Regions from separate parts of the Streptomyces sp. NPDC008137 genome, predicted to be linked through region 3. Evidence: riboswitches for the same ligand, from Rfam matches in the RefSeq annotation. Region 3 holds a riboswitch; each other region holds the start of a gene.

Region 1 (6,666 bases), on a different contig from region 3:
TCGAGCAGATCTTCGACATCCCGGGGCTGGGCCGGCTCACCCTGCACGCCGCGCTCGCCCAGGACCTGCCCGTCCTGCAGACCGGCACCCTCGCCCTCGTCCTGGTCGCGGCCGTCGCCGGGGCCCTCGCCCGAGTGGCGGCCCGGCTGCTCATCGGGCCCGCGCTGCGCGACGGCGCCCTGCACTCCCTGCACGCCACCGGCCCGTCCGGGCGCCGCGCCCTGCCCCTGCTGTACGCGGCGCTGCTCGCCGGCGTCATCGGCTTCGGCCTGCCCCGTGACGCGCTCGCCCTGGACACCCTGGCCCGGCTGCGGCCCCCCTCCCCGGCGCATCCGTTCGGGACGGACGCGCTCGGCCGGGACGTCCTCGCCCGGGTCTCCCACGGCGCGCTGACCACCCTCGGCATCGCCCTCGCGGTGAGCGCCGCCGCGCTCCTCGTGGGGCTGCTGCTGGGGCTGCTGCCGAGGCTGTCCGGGCCCCTGGTCGACACCGTCAGCGCCGTGCCGCCCGTCCTGGCCGGACTCCTCGTCGCCGGCGTCGCGGGCAGCGGGCCCTGGACACCGGCGTTCGCCGTGGGTGTCGTGGCCTGGTCCCCGCTGGCCGCCCACACGTCCGCCCTGCTGCGGCAGGAACGCGCGACCACGCATCTGGCCGCGACCCGGGCACTGGGCGCCGGCCGCTGGTATCTGCTCTGGCACGAACTGCTGCCCGCCGTGCTGTCGCCCGTGACACGGCACGCCCTGCTCCGGCTGCCCGGTATCGCGCTGAGCCTCGCCGCCCTCGGTTTCCTCGGCCTGGGCGCCCAGCCGCCGTCCCCCGAGTGGGGCCTGCTGCTCGCCGAGAACCAGCCGTACGCCGAACGCGCCCCGTGGGCCGTCCTCTTCCCCGCCGCCGTACTCGCCCTGCTGGGGGCGCTCGCGGTGACGGCCGCGGGCGGCGTACGGCTGCCCCGCCGGCGCCGGCGGCCCGAGGGCCCGGCTGGGCCGCCCGGGGAGGGGGTCGTGCCTCAGCGGCGGCGGAACAGCCCCGACGCCCTCCTGGCCCCCGTGTCCACCTCTGTGTCCACCTCACCGGTAGAAGAACGATGACCGACCCCGTATCCCGCGTGCCCGCCCGCCGGTCCGCCCGTGCGCCCAAGACTCCCCGCGAGAGCACCTGGCGGCTCTGGAAGGAGCTGTCGCCGCTGCTGCGGCTGCTGATCCTGACCCAGCTCGCCTTCAACGTCGGTTTCTACGCCGTCCTGCCGTTCCTCGCCGAGCACCTCGGCACCGCGATCGGCATGGCGGGCTGGCTGGTCGGGTTCGTGCTCGGGCTGCGCACCTTCAGCCAGCAGGGGCTGTTCGTGGTCGGCGGCTCGCTCGTCGACCGGTTCGGGGTGCGGCCCGTCGTGCTGGCCGGCTGTGTGCTGCGGATCGCCGGGTTCGCGTGGCTCGGGTACGCGGAGGCGAGCTGGGCCGTGATCGGCGCCGTGCTGGTGATCGGCTTCGCCGCCGCGCTGTTCTCTCCGGCCGTGGAGTCCGAGGTGGCCCGCCAGGCGGTGGTCTGGGAGGAGGAGGGACACGGCTCGCGCACGCGCCTCCTGGCCCTGTTCAGCGTCGCGGGCCAGGCCGGGGCCTTCGTCGGACCGCTGCTCGGCGCGTTGCTGCTCGCCGTCGACTTCCGCACCGCGTGCCTCGCCGGTGCGGCGGTCTTCGTGCTGGTCCTGGCCGGGCATCTGTGGCTGATGCCGCAGCACATCCCGGGCCGGGTCCGCACCCGGGAGCGGGGCGGGGCGCGCCTTCTGCTGCGCAACCGCCGGTTCCTGGCCCTGTGCGGCGCGTACGGCTCGTACCTGCTCGCCTACAACCAGCTGTACCTGGCCCTGCCGGACGAGGTGCAGCGCGCGGCGGGCTCCCAGGCGCCGCTTTCCTGGCTGTTCGCGCTGTCCTCGGTGCTGGTGGTGTTCGCCCAGCTGCCGGTGACCCGCTGGGCGGGCGACCGGCTGGACCTGCGCCGCTCCATGACGGCGGGGCTGCTGCTGATCGCGGCCGGTTTCGCGGTGGTGGCCGCGGCGCGCCCCGCCGGCTGGACGGGTGTCGCCGGGCTGCTGCCCGCCGCGGGCTTCGTCGTACTGCTCACCGTGGGCCAGATGCTGGTCGTCCCCGCCGCCCGCGCCTGGGTGCCCGACCTGGCGGAGGAGGGCCGGATCGGCCTCTACACGGGCGCGCTGTCCTCCGTCTCCGGCCTGATCGTCCTGGCCGGCAGCGCGGCCACCGGTTCCCTCCTCGACCTCGGCCTCCCGCCCGCCGTGCCCTGGCTGGCCCTCGCTGCCGTACCGGCCCTGACGGTGGCTCTGCTGCCGCGCCGGGAGGACCGGGCAGAGGCGGCGGACAAGGCGGCCTGATCAGGCCGGCCGCAACCGGCCGCGGCCCAGGGGCAACCGCGCGCATCGCGCATCACCCCGCCGGGCGACGTCTCCGCTCCCGGATTTCCGGGACCGTACCGGCCCTCGACACCGCCGCGGAGATCAGTGGTCACGCGGCGCCAGTATCCTGGGTCGGCTGCGCGTCACCCCGCCAACCCCCGCCTCAAAACGGGGAGTTCGGCCTGCGGCGACGTACCTTCCCATACGCATGAGACGAGGACGAGTGCTGCTAGCGGGCCGCTACCGGCTGGATGTTGAGATCGGGCGCGGTGGAATGGGAGAGGTCTGGCGCGCGTACGACGAGACGCTCGCCCGAGCCGTGGCGGTCAAGCTGCTGCTGCCCCAGGACACCGATGTCACGGCGGCCTCCCGGTTCCGTCTGGAGGCCCAGACCGCCGGGCGTCTCAACCACCCCCATCTGGTCGGTGTCCTGGACTTCGGCGAGTACGACAACCGGCTGTACCTCGTGATGGAGCTGGTCGAGGGCGACAGCCTCGCCGGGGTGCTGGCCGCGTCCGGCGCGCTGCCCGCCCAGCGGGTAGCCGAACTCGCCGCGCAGGCCGCCGCAGGGCTCGCCGCCGCGCACGCGCAGGGCATCGTCCACCGTGACATCAAGCCCGCCAACCTCCTGCTGGACGCCCACGGCACCCTGAAGATCGGCGACTTCGGCATCGCCCGCTTCCTCGACGACCCGGGGGCCGCGCTCACCGCCACCGGCCAGATCGTCGGCACCGGCCTCTACCTGGCGCCCGAACGCGCCCTGGGCCAGCCCGCCGGTCCGGCCTCCGACATGTACTCCCTGGGGTGTCTGCTCTACCAACTCCTCAGCGGTCGGCCGCCGTTCCAGGCCGACACCGCCGTCGCGCTCCTCCACCAGCACCTCGACTCCGTGCCCGTACCGCCCCGCGAGCTCGGTGTCGCCGGACTCCCGCCGGCGTTCGAGAACTACCTGCTCGGCCTGCTCGCCAAGCAGCCCGAGGACCGGCCCACCGCCCAGCGGACCGCCGAATGGTTCGCCGCCGGTGCCTGGCGGGGGCTGCCCGAGCCGCTGCCGGAGGCAGCGCCCCCGGTGACGTCCGCCGCACCGAGCCCGTATCCGGCCACCGAGACCCGCGACCCGGCCACGTACGCGCTGCCCGGCGCCCCCGGCCTGCGCACCAGCCGGACGCCCCAGGCCGGGCGGGCGCGCCGCGCCGCGCCCCGGGCCGCCCCCGACAACCGGCGCAGAGCGGCCGCGACGGTCGCCGCCGCGGCACTCTTCGCGGCCGCGATGCTCGCCGGCATGCTGTGGTTCTCCCCTGACAACACCGCGACGGAGGGCACGGAGCCCGACGCGTCGCCCTCCACGAGCAGCCCCGCCGCCGCACCGTCCGAGGGCTCCGCCTCGCCCCTCTCCTCCGCTCCGGCGGCGGACACGGACCCGGCGGCCACCGTTCCGGCCGCCGGCACAGTGGCCGATATCACCCCGTCCAGCACCACACCCCCTCCCCCGGCCCCCGCCGAAGCGACGCCCAGTCCCACGACTCCGGCGCGGGAGACGGCCGAGCCACCGCGAAAGGCGGACAAACCCCAGCAGGAGAAGCCCGGTCGGACCTGGGAAGACGGGGACGACGATGACGACGGGGGCGACGACTGAGCTGCCCTGCGCCGGTGTGCGAGCGGACGCCCCCTCGCGCGCCCCCTCGGGTGGCTTGTCATCGTCCTTATCTCGGCATTACTGTCACCACGCCTTGGTGAACGGGAAATCCGGTGTGATGCCGGTGCGGCCCTCGCCACTGTGAATCGGGAAGTCCGGCTCCGGCCCCTGGCAGGGGCAGCCACTGGGTCCTTGTGACCCGGGAAGGCGGAGTGCGGGCGGTGGTACCCGTAAGCCAGGAGACCGGCCAGGGCGCGTCAACCATCCACGAGGTGCTGGAGAGGGTCTGCTGAACCATGCACATAGCCGAGGGTTTTCTGCCACCCGCACACGCGGTCGCCTGGGGCGTCGCGTCGGCACCCTTCGTCGTCCACGGGGTCCGGTCGCTCACCCGTGAAGTGCGCGAGCACCCCGAGAGCACTCTGCTCCTCGGTGCCTCCGGTGCCTTCACGTTCGTCCTGTCCGCCCTGAAACTGCCGTCGGTCACCGGCAGTTGCTCCCACCCCACCGGCACGGGCCTGGGAGCCATCCTTTTCCGGCCACCCATCATGGCGGTGCTGGGCACCATCACCCTGCTGTTCCAGGCGCTGCTGCTCGCCCACGGCGGTCTGACCACGCTCGGCGCCAACGTCTTCTCCATGGCGATCGTGGGGCCCTGGGCCGGATACGCCGTGTACAAACTGCTGCGGCGCTTCGACGTGCCTTTGATGGTCGCGGTCTTCTTCGGGGCGTTCTTCGCCGACCTGTCCACGTACTGCGTCACCAGCGTGCAGCTGGCGCTCGCCTTCCCCGACCCGGGCAGCGGGTTCGTGGGCGCGCTCGGCAAGTTCGGCACCATCTTCGCCGTCACACAGATCCCGCTCGCGGTGAGCGAGGGCCTGCTGACGGTGCTCGTGATGCGGCTGCTGGTGCAGTCCAGCAAGGGCGAACTGACCCGGCTGGGTGTGCTCCTCACCAAGAAGCGGTCCGTGACCGAGACCGAGGCGGTGGCCCGATGAAGAAGAACACGAGGATCAACCTCCTGCTGCTGCTCGCCGTGGCGCTCCTCGCGGTGCTGCCGCTCGCCCTCGGCCTGGGCGACGACAAGGAGGAGCCGTTCGCGGGCGCCGACGCCCAGGCGGAGACGGCGATCACCGAGATCGACCCGGACTACAAGCCCTGGTTCTCGCCGCTGTACGAGCCGCCGTCGGGTGAGATCGAGTCGGCGCTTTTCGCCCTCCAGGCAGCGATCGGCGCCGGTGTCCTCGCCTACTACTTCGGCCTGCGCCGAGGCCGGCGGCAGGGTGAGCAGCAGGCCCTGGAGCGGGCCGCCGAGGAGTCCACGGCCGAAAGAGCCTGAGCCGCGTGCTGCCGATCGACGCGGCGGCGCACAGCAGTCGCTGGCGCCGCCGCCATCCCGTGGACAAGGCCGTGCTCGGTCTGGGACTCACCGTGCTGGCCATCTCGCTGCCGCCCTGGCCGGGCGCGGCCCTGGTGCTGGTGACGGCCGTGTCCCTGCTGCTGGGACCGGCCGGTGTGCCCGGCCGGAAGCTGTGGCGGGCCTACCGCGTGCCGCTGGGCTTCTGCGTGACCGGAGCGGTCACGCTGCTGGTCCAGGTCGGCGGGCCGGGAGGGTTCGTCTCCTTCGCGGACGACGGACCTCTGCGGGCCGGGGAGCTGCTGCTGCGCACCTCGGCGGCCTCCCTGGGAGTGCTGCTGTTCGCCTTCACCACGCCCATGTCCGACCTGCTGCCCCGCCTGGTCCGGGCCGGTGTCCCGGCGCCGGTCGTCGATGTCGCGCTCGTGACGTACCGGATGAGCTTCCTGCTGCTGGACTCCGTGCGCCGGATCCGCGACGCGCAGGCCGCCCGGCTCGGGCACACCACGCGGGCCGCCGCCTGGCGTTCGCTGGGCGGGCTCGGCGCCACCGCTTTCGTACGGGCCTTCGACCGGGCTGCCCGCCTCCAAGCCGGTCTCGCCGGGCGCGGCTACGACGGGACCCTGCGGGTCCTGGTGCCCGAGGCCCGTGTCTCCGTCCGCTTCACGGCCGCCAGTTGCGCGCTCCTCGCGGCGCTGGCCGCCCTCACCTTCGTACTGGAAAGGCCGCCGGCATGAGCGAGCCCGCCCTCGTCGCCCTGCGGGGCGCGTCCTTCGCCTACGAGGACGGCCCGGCCGTGCTCAGCGGCCTCGACTTCGACATCCGCGCGGGGCGGGCGCTCGCGCTGCTCGGCCGCAACGGCAGCGGCAAGACCACGCTGATGCGGCTGCTCAGCGGCGGGCTGCGGCCGCACGAGGGGCGATTGACGGTCGACGGGCAGCCGGTGACGTACGACCGCAAGGGCCTGACCCGGCTGCGGACGACCGTCCAGCTCGTGGTGCAGGACCCGGACGACCAGCTGTTCGCGGCGTCCGTCGAGCAGGACGTGTCGTTCGGGCCGCTGAACCTCGGGCTGTCCGACACGGAGGTACGGGCACGGGTGGCGGAGGCGCTCGCCGCCCTGGACATCACCGCCCTGGCCGGCCGGCCCACTCATCTGCTCTCCTACGGGCAGCGCAAACGGACCGCCATCGCGGGCGCGGTCGCCATGCGTCCCCGGGTGCTCGTCCTCGACGAGCCGACGGCCGGACTCGACCCCGACGGCCAGGA
Region 2 (6,666 bases), on a different contig from region 3:
CACACGGTCTCCGCGGCCGGCTTGTCGCTGTCACTGTCGGTGTCGTCGCGCTCGGGCTCGGGGTATCTGAGGCCCGTCGAGATCACGTCCGTACGGCCGTTGCCCGCCGCCTCGCCGCGCACGATCTCCCGGCCCTTGCCCGTCACGGCCCGCAGCAGCACGCCGTAGGCGGGATTCACGGCCCGGTCCGCCGCCACGCTCACCGAGGCCCGCAGCTCCTGCCCCGGCAGGACCTCCACCCGGTACCAGCGCTGCTGCCCGAACTCCTCCCGGTCGGTGTACAGCCCGGACTTCAGCGTCGGAGCCTCGGAGCACTGGGACGCGCCCTCCATGGCGACCGGCGTCACCACCGGATCGGCCGCCCGGTCCACCAACTGGTTCACCTTGTCGGTGAGTTCGTCCTGGTGCTCCACCGAGGTGTAGGTGCCGCCGGTGGCCTCGGCGATGCAGCTCAGCTGCCTGCTCAGTTTGGCGGTCGGCACCAGGCCCAGCGTGTCGATGGTCAGGCCGATGCCCTTCGCCGCGATCTCGCGGGCCACCTCGCACGGGTCGAGCGGAGCGCAGGTGTCCTCGCCGTCGCTGATCAGCACGATGCGCTTGGAGCCGTCGCCGCCGTCGAGGTCGTCGGCCGCCTTCAGCAGGGCGGGGCCGATCGGCGTCCAGCCCGTCGGGGTGAGTGTGGCGACGGCCGTCTTGGCCTCGGTGCGGTCCAGCGGGCCGACCGGGTAGAGCTGCGCGGTGTCCTTGCAGCCCGTCTTGCGGTCGTCGCCCGGGTAGTCGGCGCCCAGGGTGCGGATGCCGAGTTCGACCTCCTCGGGCGTCGCGTCGAGCACCTCGTTGAACGCCTGCTTCGCTGCGGCCATCCGCGACTGTCCGTCGATGTCCCGCGCCCGCATCGAGCCGCTCACATCGAGGACGAGGTCGACTTTGGGGGCGGCCTGGCCCGTGGGTTCACCGGCGGCCGCTCCGGCCGGGAAGGCTGTCCCGGCCGTCAGCGCGGCGAGCAGGGCACAGACGCCCGCCGCCAGTCGTTTACTTGTGATCATCGGCGGATCTTATGGAGCCGCCGGGCCGTGCTCCAAAACGAGTTTCAGATAAGAGGATTGGGCAGTTCCGCCCAATGGTCCCCGGGCGTCTGCGGCGACAGCCGCATCAGCGTCAGCGCCTTGGTGGGCAGGGGATCCGTACGCAGTGCGGTGAGGTCCGGGGTGGGCGGCAGCTCCCGTACGGCCGTCTCCAGCGCCGCCGCGAGCGCGGGGCCCGACCCCGCCGTCCCGGCCAGCGCGCCCGCCACCAGCGAGCCGAACAGCTTGCGGCGGAGCGTGCGTTCGTCGTCCGTGACCATCCGGGCGGGCAGGTCGGGCACCGCGATGCCGTGCCGGGCCAGACGTGCCGGGCTGACGCGGATGTCGGCCAGGTCGCGGTAGACGAGCCGCAGCGGGTCGCCCTCCGGCGAGAGCACCACGAGGAGGTTCTGGCCGTGTGCCTCCAGGGCCACGCCCAGTTCCAGCAGCCGCAGCCCGACGGTGAGGGCGAGGCGCGCGAAGCCGGCCAGCCAGCCGGGGGAGCGGGGGAGCGCGCTGGTCGCGAGCGCCGCCACCGGCAGGACCCGTTCACCGCTCCCGGCGTAGGTCTGCGGCGACTCCCGCAGCACGGCCGCGAAGTCGGGGGAACCGGCCGCCGCCGCGCCCAGGGTGCGGGTGACGTGCAGCAGGCCGTCGGTGCGCGCCGCCGGGATCTCGGCGAAGTCCGACAGCAGCGCGGACGCGGCCACCGAGGGCAGTGAGATGTCCCGCACCGACGAGGTCAGCCGGGCGCTGAGCGAGGTCTTGACGTGCGGCCCGCCGGGCAGGGCGAGCGTCCGCAGGGACATCAGCGGGTGCCCGGCGCGCAGCTCCTCGCACGTCCGCTTCAGCACATGCGCCGCCTGCCAGGGGTGCACCGGCAGCACCACCCGCGGCCCGTCCCGCAGATCGCCCGGCCAGGTGCCCGTCACCAGGCACTCCTCCGCCCGCACCGGCACCAGACCCAGCTCCACGACCGGCCGGTGCTCGGGCCCGTAGGCGAGCTGCTCGGCCACCGAGAAACCCGGCCGGGACCGGCAGGTGGGGTGGAAGGGATGCCCGTCGACGATCCGCTGCTCCCACTCCCAGTCGTTCTCCGGCCACTCGTCCGTCGCCTGCCCCTCCTGCCCCGCTCGCGACAGCGCCAACGAGGCGACGCTGTGCCCGAGTTCGGCGGCGAAGGAGGCGGAGTGCGGGACGGCGAGGTCCGTCACCAGCCGCGCCGGATCGTCGTACTCGGCCCCGTCCAGCCCCACGACGGTGACATAGCCGCCGGTCGCGTACGGATCCGGCAGCGGGCCGTGCAGCCGGCGGCCGTCGGACAGGGACAGCGTCAGCCCGTCCCGGCCCTGCTCCCTGCGGGCCGCCCAGGGCAGCGGATCATGGGCCAGACCGCGCCACAGACGGGACAGCACGGCAGCCCGGGCGCCGGGCAGCTCTGCCTCGTACCGTGGCAGCAGGCCGGGCCGTGCGGCGGCCAGTTCGTCGGCGACCTCGGCCTCGGCGGTGGGGGAACGGTGCACGGGCGGGCTCCTCGGGTACGAATAGGGCGTCACGGCGCGATGACGACGACCGACATAATGATCATCTCCGCCAGGAAGTCCGGAAGTCCCGGATGGGCTGTGGGGAACGTACAGAACACAGGGAACGCAGAGAAACGAGTGGATCGCGTGGACCTCATGCCCCCGTCCGCCGACGCGTACGCCGCCGTGCCGCTGCTGAACTGCCTGCTGCGGGAGGTGGCCCGGCCTCAGCGGCGGGAGGGCGAGCACCGGGTCTACCGCCTGCCCGGCGGGGACCGTCTGCTGCGGGTGCGCGGGACGCGCCGGCCCGCCGAACCCGAGGTCGAGGGGCCGGACGGCTGGCAGCGTGTCGGCCACACCGAGCTGGTCAAGCTCGTCGCCGAGGAACTGCGCCGGCACACCGGCCTGTCCAACCACGAACTGCCCGCCGAGATGATCGACAGCAGGGAGGCCGTGGCCGCCCTGCTGGAGGCCCGCGACCGCGCGACCCCGCCCGACGACCCCTACCTGCGCTCCGAGCAGTGCCTCCTCACCGGCCACACCCACCACCCGGCCCCCAAGGCGCGCGGCGGCGGCCCGGCCGCGGGCTGGCTGCCGTACGCGCCCGAGGCGTACGCCCGTTTCCCGCTGGTTCTGCTCGGGCTGCGCGAGGACTGCGTCGTCGAGGAGGGCGACACCTCGGCCCTCGACGCCCTCGGCACCGCCCCGCCCGGCTACCGGCTGCTCCCGGCCCACCCCTGGCAGCTCGACCTGGCGAGCGCGGAGCTCGCCGCCGCCTTCGCAGACGGGAGGCTGGTCCGGCTGGGCACGACCGCCTTCGACACCTGGCCGACGGCCGCGATCCGCACGCTCTACGCACCCGAGCGGGACCTCTTCCTGAAGTTCAGCCTGGACGTGCGCATCACCAACGACATCCGCCGGCTGTGGCGCCACGACCTGCTCGCCCTGCGCCGCACCGACGCGGCCGTGTGCGCCGCCTTCGACGACTCCGGCACGCTCGACGGCCCCCCGGCCTGGCTCGGCGACCGCGGCTACCGCACCGCCGGCTTCGCCTTCGAGGCCTTGGCCGTCCTCGTCCGCGACGGCTTCGCCGGCCACCTGGTGCCCGGCGCGACCCCGCTGCTCGCCGCCGGACTCGTCGAGGGCTTCGACGGCAGCCCGCTCGACCGCGCCGCCGACCCCGGGGCGTGGTGGACGGCGTATCTGGCGCGGGTGGTGCCCCCGGCCCTGGAGGCCTTCGCCCGGCACGGCGTCGTCATCGAGGCTCATCTGCAGAACACCGTGATCGCCGTGGACGCCGACGGCATGCCCGTGCAGGCGCTGTACCGGGACGCCGAGGGCGTGAAACTGCTCCCGGACGTCTCCCGCGAGGCCGGCTGGGAGCGGCTGGTGTACTGCCTGGTCGTCAACCACCTCACCGAGATCGCCGGTGCCCTCGTCGAACGCCACCCCGGCTTCGACCCCTGGCCCGCCGCCCGCCGCGAACTCGCCCGCCACGACCTGCCCGAGATCCCCGCCCTGCTCACCTCGCCCACCCTCCCCGCCAAGACGAACCTCCTGCTGCGCTGGACGGGCGCGGACGGCGCCGACGCCCGCTATCTGCCGCTGCCCAACCCGCTCAGGGAAGGAACGTGACCTGGGGGAGCGCCCGTCCGTGCTGTGCGGTGACCGCACCGGCCGCATGGAATGATGGCCGGCGACATGGCGACGGCGGAACGAGGAAGCCGGTGTGAATCCGGCGCGGTCCCGCCACTGTGACCGGCATCGGCCGGGAGCCAGGAGACTCACGCGGTCGCCTCCTCCACGAACCACCGGGGCGGATCTCCCCGGAGAGAGGACAGGTGCGGCATGTCCGCAACCCCGGCCGGAGGGGTTCCGTGCCGCGTCGTCGTCTGCCGGGACTGCTGCTGCGGCACCGGCAAGGTGACCGGCGTCGATCACACGGCACAGACCGAGCGGCTGCGCGAGGCGGCGCCCGTACGGGTCTCCGAGTGCCTCGACGTCTGCGACCAGGCCAACGTCATCGTCGTACAGCCGTCCGCCGCGGGCCGGGCCGCCGGGGCCCGGCCGGTGTGGCTCGGGCTGGTCAACGACCCGGCCGCGACCGAGGACGTCGTCTCCTGGGTCCGCGAGGGCGGCCCCGGTGTCGCGCCCCTGCCCGAGATCCTCGGCCTGTACGCCTTCAGCCCGCTCGCGAAACGGCGCGCGGGCAGCTCCTGACCAGGCCCGGCTCTCAGGACTCCTGTTCCTCGGCCGGCACGCACAGGACCGGGACGTTCGACAGGTGCAGCAGCTTGTGGGGCGTCGAGCCCAGCAGGGCCCCGCGCACCGGGCTCTCGCCCCACGTGCCCACCACGATCACCCTGGCGTCATGGCGTGCCGCGGCGTCGATCAGCGCCTGCGCGGGCCGCTCGTCGATGAGTTCGACCGTGCTGGGCACACCGGCCTCGTCGGCGACCCGGACCGCGTGACCGAGCACGGTGGTGCCGGCCTCGCGGACGGCCTTCTGATGGGCGCCGAACTCCTCGCCCGTGACGCCGGGGGCCGCGGCGCCGTAGACGATCACCAGGGGCTCGCCGTACGCCGCCGCCACCTCGATCGCGACCCGCAGCGCGCGCAGGGCACCCGGGGACTCGTCGTAGCCGAGGACCACCGACATCTTCAGGACTCCTTGCCGTGGACGAGATCGGGGTCGACCGTGCTCGGGCGTTCCGACCAGAACGCGGGGGCCGTCAGCCGCCAGACGACCATGATGATCACGCCCGCGAGGGCGACGCCGATGCCGATGACGAGCGGCGGACCGAGCCCCAACCAGGAGCTGCCGGTGTAGGAGTTGGCCGGGTCGGCCATGTCCTGGACCGACTCCACCAGCAGCCACGCCAGCAGCCCGGCGCCGATCAGCGGGCCGAGGCCGATCAGGAGGAAGTCCCTCACGCTCCTGGTCAGCTCGCGCCGGTAGTAGACCGCGCAGGCGAGGCCGGTGAGCGCGTAGTAGAACGCGATCAGCAGGGAGAGCGCCGTCAGGGAGTCGAAGAGGGCGTTCTCGCTGGCGTGATACAGGACGAGGTACCAGACGATGGCGATGCCGGCGACCCACCAGGTGCTCACGTCCGGGGTGCGGAACCGGGGGCTGATGTGCCCGAAATGCTTCGGCAGGGCGTACCGGCGGGCCATGGACAGTCCGGTGCGGGACGCCGGGATGATCGTCGTCTGCGTGGACGCCAGCGCCGATGTCGACACCGCCAGCAGCACGACCCAGTCCCAGCCGCCCATCGCCTCTTCGGCGAGCAGCGCGAAGATGAACTCCTCCTCGGCGGCGTTCTCGGCGAGGTAGTCCGTGCCCGCGTAGGCGACGACCGCGAAGGCGACGGCGAGGTAGGTCACCAGCAGCAGCACCGTCGACCAGATGGCCGCCTTGCCGGGGGCGGTGGCGGAGTCCTCGGTCTCCTCGGTGAGGTTGACCGCCGACTCCCACCCCCAGTAGATGAACACGCCCAGCAGCAGGGCGCCGGTCAGGGACGCCCCGCCCGCCCCGAAGGGGTCGAGCCAGCTGAACTCCGGATCGATGGCGTCGAGGGTTCCGGTGTCGGCGTAGACGCGGTACAGCGCCACCACGGCGAAGGCGAGCAGGCAGACGACCTGCGCCAGGATGAGGACGTTCTGCACCTTGGCCGATACATCGATGCCGATCACACAGATGGCCGTCATCACCACGATGAGCAGCACGGTGAGCACTTGGCGCACGACGTCGTTGTCCGCCCAGCTGTCCAGGCCCACGGCGAGCAGGAAGAAGGTCACGGCGACATCCGCCAGCGAACCGACGACCAGGACGCCCGTCATCGCGATGGCCCAGCCGCCGAGCCAGCCCGCCCACGGCCCCATGGCCCGGGTGACCCAGGAGAAGGTCGTGCCGCAGTCCTGGTCGACCTTGTTGAGGTAGTAGAACGCCGACGCGATCAGCAGCATCGGCACGAACGAGGCGATCATCACCCCGGGGGCGTAGATGCCCACCAGGGCGACGATCGGGCCGATGACCGCCGCCACCGAGTACGCCGGCGAGGTCGCGTTGAGCCCGATGA
Region 3 (6,666 bases):
AGCGCCTTGGCCTCGGGCGAGTCGAAGGGCAGGCGCAGCTTGAAGAAGACGTCCTGCAGACCCATGGCCCCCAGGCCGACCGGACGCCAGCGGGCGTTGGAGCGGCCCGCCTGCTCGGTCGGGTAGAAGTTGATGTCCACGACCCGGTCGAGGAAGGTCACGGCGGTGCGGACGGTCTCGTCCAGCCGCTCCCAGTCGATGTCCCCGCGGGTCTGGTCGACGAAGGCGCCGAGGTTGACCGAGCCCAGGTTGCAGACCGCCGTCTCCCCGTCGCTGGTGACCTCCAGGATCTCCGTGCAGAGGTTGGAGGAGTGGACGACGTGGCCCGGCTCGGCCGTCTGGTTGGCGGTGCGGTTGGCGGCGTCCTTGAACGTCATCCAGCCGTTGCCGGTCTGCGCGAGGGCGCGCATCATGCGGCCGTACAGCTCACGGGCCGGCAGGGTCTTCTTCGCCAGGCCCTTCGCCTCGGCCGCCCGGTACGCGGCGTCGAACTCCTCGCCGAACAGGTCGACCAGCTCGGGCACGTCCGAGGGGGAGAACAGCGACCACTGCCCGTCGGCGTTGACCCGCCGCATGAACTCGTCCGGCACCCAGTGCGCGAGGTTCAGGTTGTGCGTACGGCGGGCGTCCTCGCCGGTGTTGTCGCGCAGCTCCAGGAACTCCTCGATGTCGGAGTGCCAGGTCTCCAGGTAGACCGCGGCCGCGCCCTTGCGGCGGCCGCCCTGGTTCACGGCGGCGACCGAGGCGTCGAGGGTCTTCAGGAACGGGACGATGCCGTTGGAGTGGCCGTTGGTGCCCCGGATCAGCGAACCGCGGGAACGGATACGGGAGTACGAGAGACCGATGCCGCCCGCGTGCTTCGACAGCCGCGCCACCTGGTGGTACCGGTCGTAGATCGAGTCCAGCTCGTCCTGGGGGGAGTCCAGGAGGTAGCAGGACGACATCTGGGGGTGCCGGGTGCCGGAGTTGAAGAGGGTGGGGGAGGAGGGGAGGTAGTCGAGGCGGCTCATGAGCCCGTAGAGCGCGGCGACCTCGTCGACGGACTGCGCCGTGTCGTTTTCGGCGAGACCGGCGGCGACGCGCAGCATGAAGTGCTGGGGCGTCTCGACGACCTTGCGGGTGATCGGGTGGCGGAGCAGGTAGCGGCTGTGCAGGGTCCGCAGGCCGAAGTAGCCGAAGCGGTCGTCGGCGGCCCGGTCGATCAGCGCGTCCAGCCGGGCGGCGTGCAGGCGCACGAACTCGGCGGTCCGGTCGGCGATCAGGCCCTCCCGGTGGCCGACCGCGACGGACTCGGTGAAGGACGTGACACCCTGCGAGGCGGCCTCTTCACGGATGCCGATCGTCAGCAGCCGTGCGGCCAGCCGGGAGTAGGCGGGGTCCTCGGAGATGAGGCCGGCGGCCGACTCCGTCGCGAGCTCGCGCAATTCCGTCTCGTCCGCCCGCGCGGACCGGCCGCGCAGCGCGGCGGCGGCGACCCGGCCGGGGTCGGCGTCGGGGAGATCGGCGGTCAGCTCGGTCAGGGTCCGCAGCAGCGCGGCACCGGGGCCGTCGTGCTCTTCTTCGGAAGCTGAGACCGGTTCGGCTGGCGCGATGGTCACGTGGGGCTCTCCCTCGCTCGGCAAGGGGCCTCGCGCAGGGCGGGGGGGCAGCACACGAGCGCACACGGCGTCGCGTCCACCGGCCCATTCCACGAGGCCCGGACGTCAGGGCACCCCGGCCGGACGGCCGGGTGCGCTGTCGGCAGGTCCTCGGACTGACGCTTGTGCATGAAACATGCACAAGTACACCGTTGCGGGACAGTTCCGGATTCGCACCGGATTCCCCTGCGACGACAGCGAGCACGAGCATACATCTTGTGCCGGGTACGGGTGGCACCCCCAGATGTTGTGTCGCGCTGGTGTCGGAGCGTCAGCTGACAGGTGAGAAGAGTGATGCCCTGTCGGCGTTTCCCCATCGGGTTGCGCGGCGTGCGGGGAGTGCTTCCATGGAAGTAGGTGCCGACGTCCGCGGGTCCTCCGTACTGGGAAGCAGATCGCCCTCGGAGGGAGTACTCACATGACGAGGGTCGTCCGTCGCACACCGGGCAAGGAGCGGCCGCGCAACGCGCCGATGGCCACGCTGGATCTGCGACGGGCGGCGAGACGGACCAGTCGCGTCGTCGTCGGCCACTGGCACAGCCTGACCATCCGTCTCGAGGCCCGCCGCGGCACCACCCGGCCCAGGAAGTGGCGCAGGTGGTTCTCCTACACCAACGTGCTCCGGATGGTCTGGGCGGTCGGCGCCCTCGTGGTCTTCGGCTGGATCGGGGCCGGCGTACACATGCTGGTCACCGACCAGCAGACCACGGTCGAGAGATGGCAGAAGGAGCCGGGGCTCGACGCCCTGCTCCGTTTCATCGGTCCGGTCCTCACCGCTTCGGTCGCCGCCGCGCTCTTCATGTTCTGGTGGTACAGCTGGAACAAACGGCGATACCTCGTGAAGGCGCGCAGGGACCCGCACAAGCTCGTGCTCACGGCCGGGCAGGACTCCACCGAGATCGTGGGTCGCGAGGAGCTCGCGCAGGTCATCGCCCAACGGCTGAGGGAGCGCGGCACTCGTCGGCCCTATCTGCTCGTGGGCGGTGTCGGCACGGGGAAGACCGCCGTCCTTGTGCGGCTCACCGAACTACTGGCCCAGGAGCGTGCCGTGCCCGTGCCGATCCGGCTGCGGGACGCCGACGGCGGGACCGATCTGAACTTCGAGCGCATGGCCAAGCAGCGTTTCGCCGAGGTGGCGCCGCAGGGCATTCTGGCCCGCACCAAGACCGATCGGGTCTGGCAGCAACTGCTTGCCGACGACAAGCTGGTCGTCATCGCCGACGGACTCGAAGAGGCTCTTCTCGACGGCGGTGTTCAGCAGAACCGGGACAACATCATCCGCTGTGCCATCGAACGCGCCTATGAGGAGCGGCTGCCGGTGGTCATCGCCTCCCGGCCGCACAGTCCTCTGGACACCACGCCCGCGGCGATCGTGGAGCTGGAACCGCTGAGCGAGGAGGAGGCGCTGCAATTCGTCAAAGACTCCGTACCGGAGACGGACGAGCGCCGCGTGGACTGGATCGTGGAGACGGCCGAGGTGACCGAATCGCCCGTCTATCTGCAGATCGCCCGTGAACTGCACCGGCACGGCGCCCTGGAACGGGACCGTCCGACCGACGACCCGAAGCGTCTGAACACACGCAGCCGGGACCGGAGCACGCTTCGGTTGTGGCTGTTGGACACCTGGGGCCGTGCCTTGCACGAGGGCCGGCTGCGTGAGGACGTCGCGCTGACCCCGCAGGAGCGCCGGGACACCCTTGCGGTGGTCTCCGCTCTGGCCTGCGTGGGACTGCTTCAAGACAAGCTGGAAGTGGACTTCGCGGAGTTGCTCGGCCCGGACGTCCAGCCCGGTGGGCCTCTGTGGGTCAGGGTGCCTGGCACCGACCGGTACGGCGACAACGGGGAGGCCTTCTCCGAGTGGCACCGGGAACGGATCTGGGCAGCGCTCCGCGCCAGGCTCGGCGACGAGGAGGCGAGGCGGCTGCAGATGGGGAACATGGCGCAGTGCCACGCCGTGCTCGCCCGTCTGGTGGGCAACGCGGACAAGCTCGGGCTGTTGGAGAGCTCCGAGACGAAGGCGCGCTTCCCGCACAGCATCCTGCAGGCCTACTTCGGTTTCCGTCTGCTGAGCCACCTGGAGGAGGCCGACGCCGGCGAGCTGATCGAGCAGGCGCTGCGACCGCCCGGCCCCGGACGTGAGCTGCTGGTCGCGGTCGTGTTCATGTCCCGCGGGCGGGTGGGGAGACGTCCTCCCCGAGCCGGCGGCGTCGGGGCCGGGTTCCAGGAGGGGAAGAACGAGCCGTCGCGGAGCAGCCCCGTGCGTGGGCGCGCCCTGTCCGAGCGGCTCTGCGCGGCCGCGCAGCATCGGCCGGACGACCCCAAGACCCTCGACCTCTACGCGGCCGCCCTCGAAGTCGAGAGTGTGGAAGCCGACCCGGGACGACTGGGCGACATCGTCGAGAGGGTGGCGGCCGACTGGTCGGGCATCCAGGGCGATCAGCGCACTCTCGAGGACGCGAAACTGCGGCTGCTCAAGCAGCTGGGCGCGGCGTCGCGGCAGGCCTCCAAGAAGATCGACACCACGGCGATGTACGAGAAGATCTTCGAGCTGGGCATCGCCGAGCCCTCGTACTCCATCCGCCTGGCCGTCGCCCAGGAGTTCGGCAGCGGCGGCAACGAGGCGTTCGCCGTGATCCGTGAGCGGGTCGGTCTCAACAGTGACCCCATAGGGGAGTACAACGCCAAGATCCTCGAAATGAAAGCCGAGAACACGAGGGAATTCGAAGCGTGGACCTCGAGAATGGGGCAGGCCAGATCCGCCCGTGCGTCCTCGCCTGCCGCGTCCGTCGAGGCCATCGACCGGCTGCAGATCGAGCGCGAGGAACTCAACCAGCGGTACGAGAACCAACGGGTCGAACTGCTGCGTGAGTTCGTGATGCGGGCCTGGATGCTGCCCATGCTGCTGGGGTCGGTCGACGACTCCCACCGCGGCGAGGCCCGGGAGCGCCTCACCAAATGGCTCCTCCACCTCGACCCGGCCCATACGGACGGCGCCCCCGATATGCCGCTCGCCCTGGAGGCGGCGCTGGCCCAGGGCTTCAAGTACGCGGCCAACCGGCGCCAACGCCATCCGAACACGGACCCCGGCAGAAGCGTCGACCTGATCCGGCAGGCGGAGACCGTACTGCAGCAGACCCGGTGCTGGTACTCGCAGCTCAGCCTGCTCCAAGCGCTGTGCCTGTGGGAACTTCCCGACCGGCTCGGCCACCATGACCGGAACGGCGACACCACGGCAGGGCCGAGCGACGATCACCACGGGTCGCGCGAGCCGCTCCTGGCGATCGGTGGTTCCACCGCCGTGCAGACCGTGCGGCGCTGGCTGGCGATGGCCGGCACGGTGAACGCACCGCCCGGCCCGCCCGGTGCGAACGGCGACTCGCCGCGGCGGCTGCTGCACCCGTTCGTCGCCGAGGCGGGCGATCTGGTGGCCCTCGCCCTGGAGACCGGCCAGCCCGAACGCTTCCTCTGGATCGACGAGAAGGGCGTCGCCGACAACATCGGTTCCCGTACGGACCACTCCGGCGCCTACCGCAAGCACAACCTGTGGATCCCGCCCTCGGTCGGCTGGAGCACCCTCGACGGGAGGGCCCAACGTCTCGTCGCCGACGTGCTGGTGATGCTGAACCTCATCGAACGGGACGGAAACCCCGACGAGGTCGAGGAGCGCATGGCCCGCGCGGAGCAGTCCGGGATGCCTCTCCCACCGTGCCTGCGCACGAACCGCGAGCCGCTGCGGCCCGGCGCCCGGGTCGGTACCGCGAACCCGCCCGCACCCGGCACCACATGCCTGCCCGACTGCAAGTTCCAGCTCTGCCCGTACCCTCCCCACGACTCCGTGCCCCGGGGAGAGATCCGAGAGCCGTTCTGCCGCCAGCAGCAGGCCCTGCTGCCCGGACGGCTGCGCCGCTGGTTCCCCAGGCTGTTGCGCCGGAAGACGCCGCCCTGGGTGAGCATGCGCGTCCGTGAGCTGGACCGCTTCTGGCATGCGATGGCCGCGCGCACCCGCGACTAGGACGGCGGGCGGACACGCCGACGGGCCGCCGGGTGCTCTCCCGACGGCCCGTGCTGCGCTGGGATCAGTGCGAGGTACCCGCCGTGGCCGGCGGCAGTTCCACCTGCACCCCGGGGTCGCCGGCGTCCGCCGTGTAGTCCTCCGGCTTGGTCTCGTCGATGCCGTCGGGGGCCTTGAGGGCCTTCAGGGCGAAGGTGAGGACCACCGTCACCACCACGTTCAGGACGAACGCCGTGAGGCCGATGTAGCCGATCTCACCGATGCCGGGGATCTCCTTCGAGGAGCCGCCGAAGTGCTTCTGCGTCGGCGAGGCGACCCCGTACGCGGCGGCCGTGCCGTAGATCATGCCGACCGCCCAGCCCGCGAGCAGCGCCCAGCGGTGGAACCAGCGGGTGAACAGGCCGCCGACCAGGGCCGGGAAGGTCTGCAGGATCCAGATGCCGCCGAGCAGCTGGAAGTTGATGGCGACGGTCTTGTCCATAGTGAGGACGAAGGCCAGCGCGCCCACCTTCACCAGCAGGGAGACCAGCTTGGAGACCTTGGTCTCCTGCGCGGGCGTGGCGTCCGGCTTGAGGAAGTCCTTGTAGATGTTGCGGGTGAAGAGGTTCGCGGCCGCGATGGACATGATGGCCGCCGGCACGAGCGCTCCGATGCCGATCGCCGCGAAGGCCACACCCGCGAACCAGTCCGGGAACATCGTCTCGAACAGCTGCGGGATCGCCAGCTGCCCGTTCTGCACCTTGATCCCGGCCGCGATCGCCATGAAGCCGAGCAGCGCGAGCAGGCCCAGCATCAGCGAGTACAGCGGCAGGATCGTGGTGTTGCGGCGGATCACCTCACGGCTGCGCGAGGACAGGGTCGCCGTGATCGAGTGCGGGTACATGAACAGCGCGAGCGCCGAGCCGAGCGCCAGCGTGGCGTACGTCCACTGGCCCGCCTCCGCCGGCACCAGCGCACCGCGCGCCGCGCCCGTCGCCGGGTTGGTCTGGCTGTAAGCGTCGCCCGCCTTGGCGAAGA

What was found. Region 3 has a riboswitch for cobalamin ahead of ACFZBT_RS30885 (ribonucleoside-diphosphate reductase subunit alpha). Riboswitches for the same ligand answer to the same signal wherever they lie in the genome.
Region 1: linked by a shared signal. The riboswitch ahead of ACFZBT_RS28075 (energy-coupling factor ABC transporter permease) and the one ahead of ACFZBT_RS30885 (ribonucleoside-diphosphate reductase subunit alpha) in region 3 are both predicted to bind cobalamin.
Region 2: linked by a shared signal. The riboswitch ahead of ACFZBT_RS03590 ((2Fe-2S) ferredoxin domain-containing protein) and the one ahead of ACFZBT_RS30885 (ribonucleoside-diphosphate reductase subunit alpha) in region 3 are both predicted to bind cobalamin.

The regions. Positions count from the first base shown of each region.
Region 1 covers NZ_JBIBHN010000021.1:84,306-90,971, reverse strand. The annotation lists gene ACFZBT_RS28090 (ABC transporter permease subunit) at 1-1,088, shown strand, start outside; gene ACFZBT_RS28085 (MFS transporter) at 1,085-2,383, shown strand; gene ACFZBT_RS28080 (protein kinase) at 2,628-4,040, shown strand; cobalamin riboswitch at 4,097-4,307, shown strand; gene ACFZBT_RS28075 (energy-coupling factor ABC transporter permease) at 4,337-5,038, shown strand; gene ACFZBT_RS28070 (energy-coupling factor ABC transporter substrate-binding protein) at 5,035-5,379, shown strand; gene cbiQ (cobalt ECF transporter T component CbiQ) at 5,385-6,134, shown strand; gene ACFZBT_RS28060 (ATP-binding cassette domain-containing protein) at 6,131-6,666, shown strand, end outside.
Region 2 covers NZ_JBIBHN010000002.1:50,958-57,623, forward strand. The annotation lists gene ACFZBT_RS03575 (VWA domain-containing protein) at 1-1,046, opposite strand, end outside; gene ACFZBT_RS03580 (IucA/IucC family protein) at 1,091-2,587, opposite strand; gene ACFZBT_RS03585 (IucA/IucC family protein) at 2,744-4,222, shown strand; cobalamin riboswitch at 4,264-4,390, shown strand; gene ACFZBT_RS03590 ((2Fe-2S) ferredoxin domain-containing protein) at 4,436-4,807, shown strand; gene ACFZBT_RS03595 (universal stress protein) at 4,821-5,246, opposite strand; gene ACFZBT_RS03600 (amino acid permease) at 5,249-6,666, opposite strand, start outside.
Region 3 covers NZ_JBIBHN010000026.1:38,207-44,872, reverse strand. The annotation lists gene ACFZBT_RS30885 (ribonucleoside-diphosphate reductase subunit alpha) at 1-1,598, opposite strand, end outside; cobalamin riboswitch at 1,722-1,865, opposite strand; gene ACFZBT_RS30880 (ATP-binding protein) at 2,056-5,649, shown strand; gene mctP (monocarboxylate uptake permease MctP) at 5,714-6,666, opposite strand, start outside.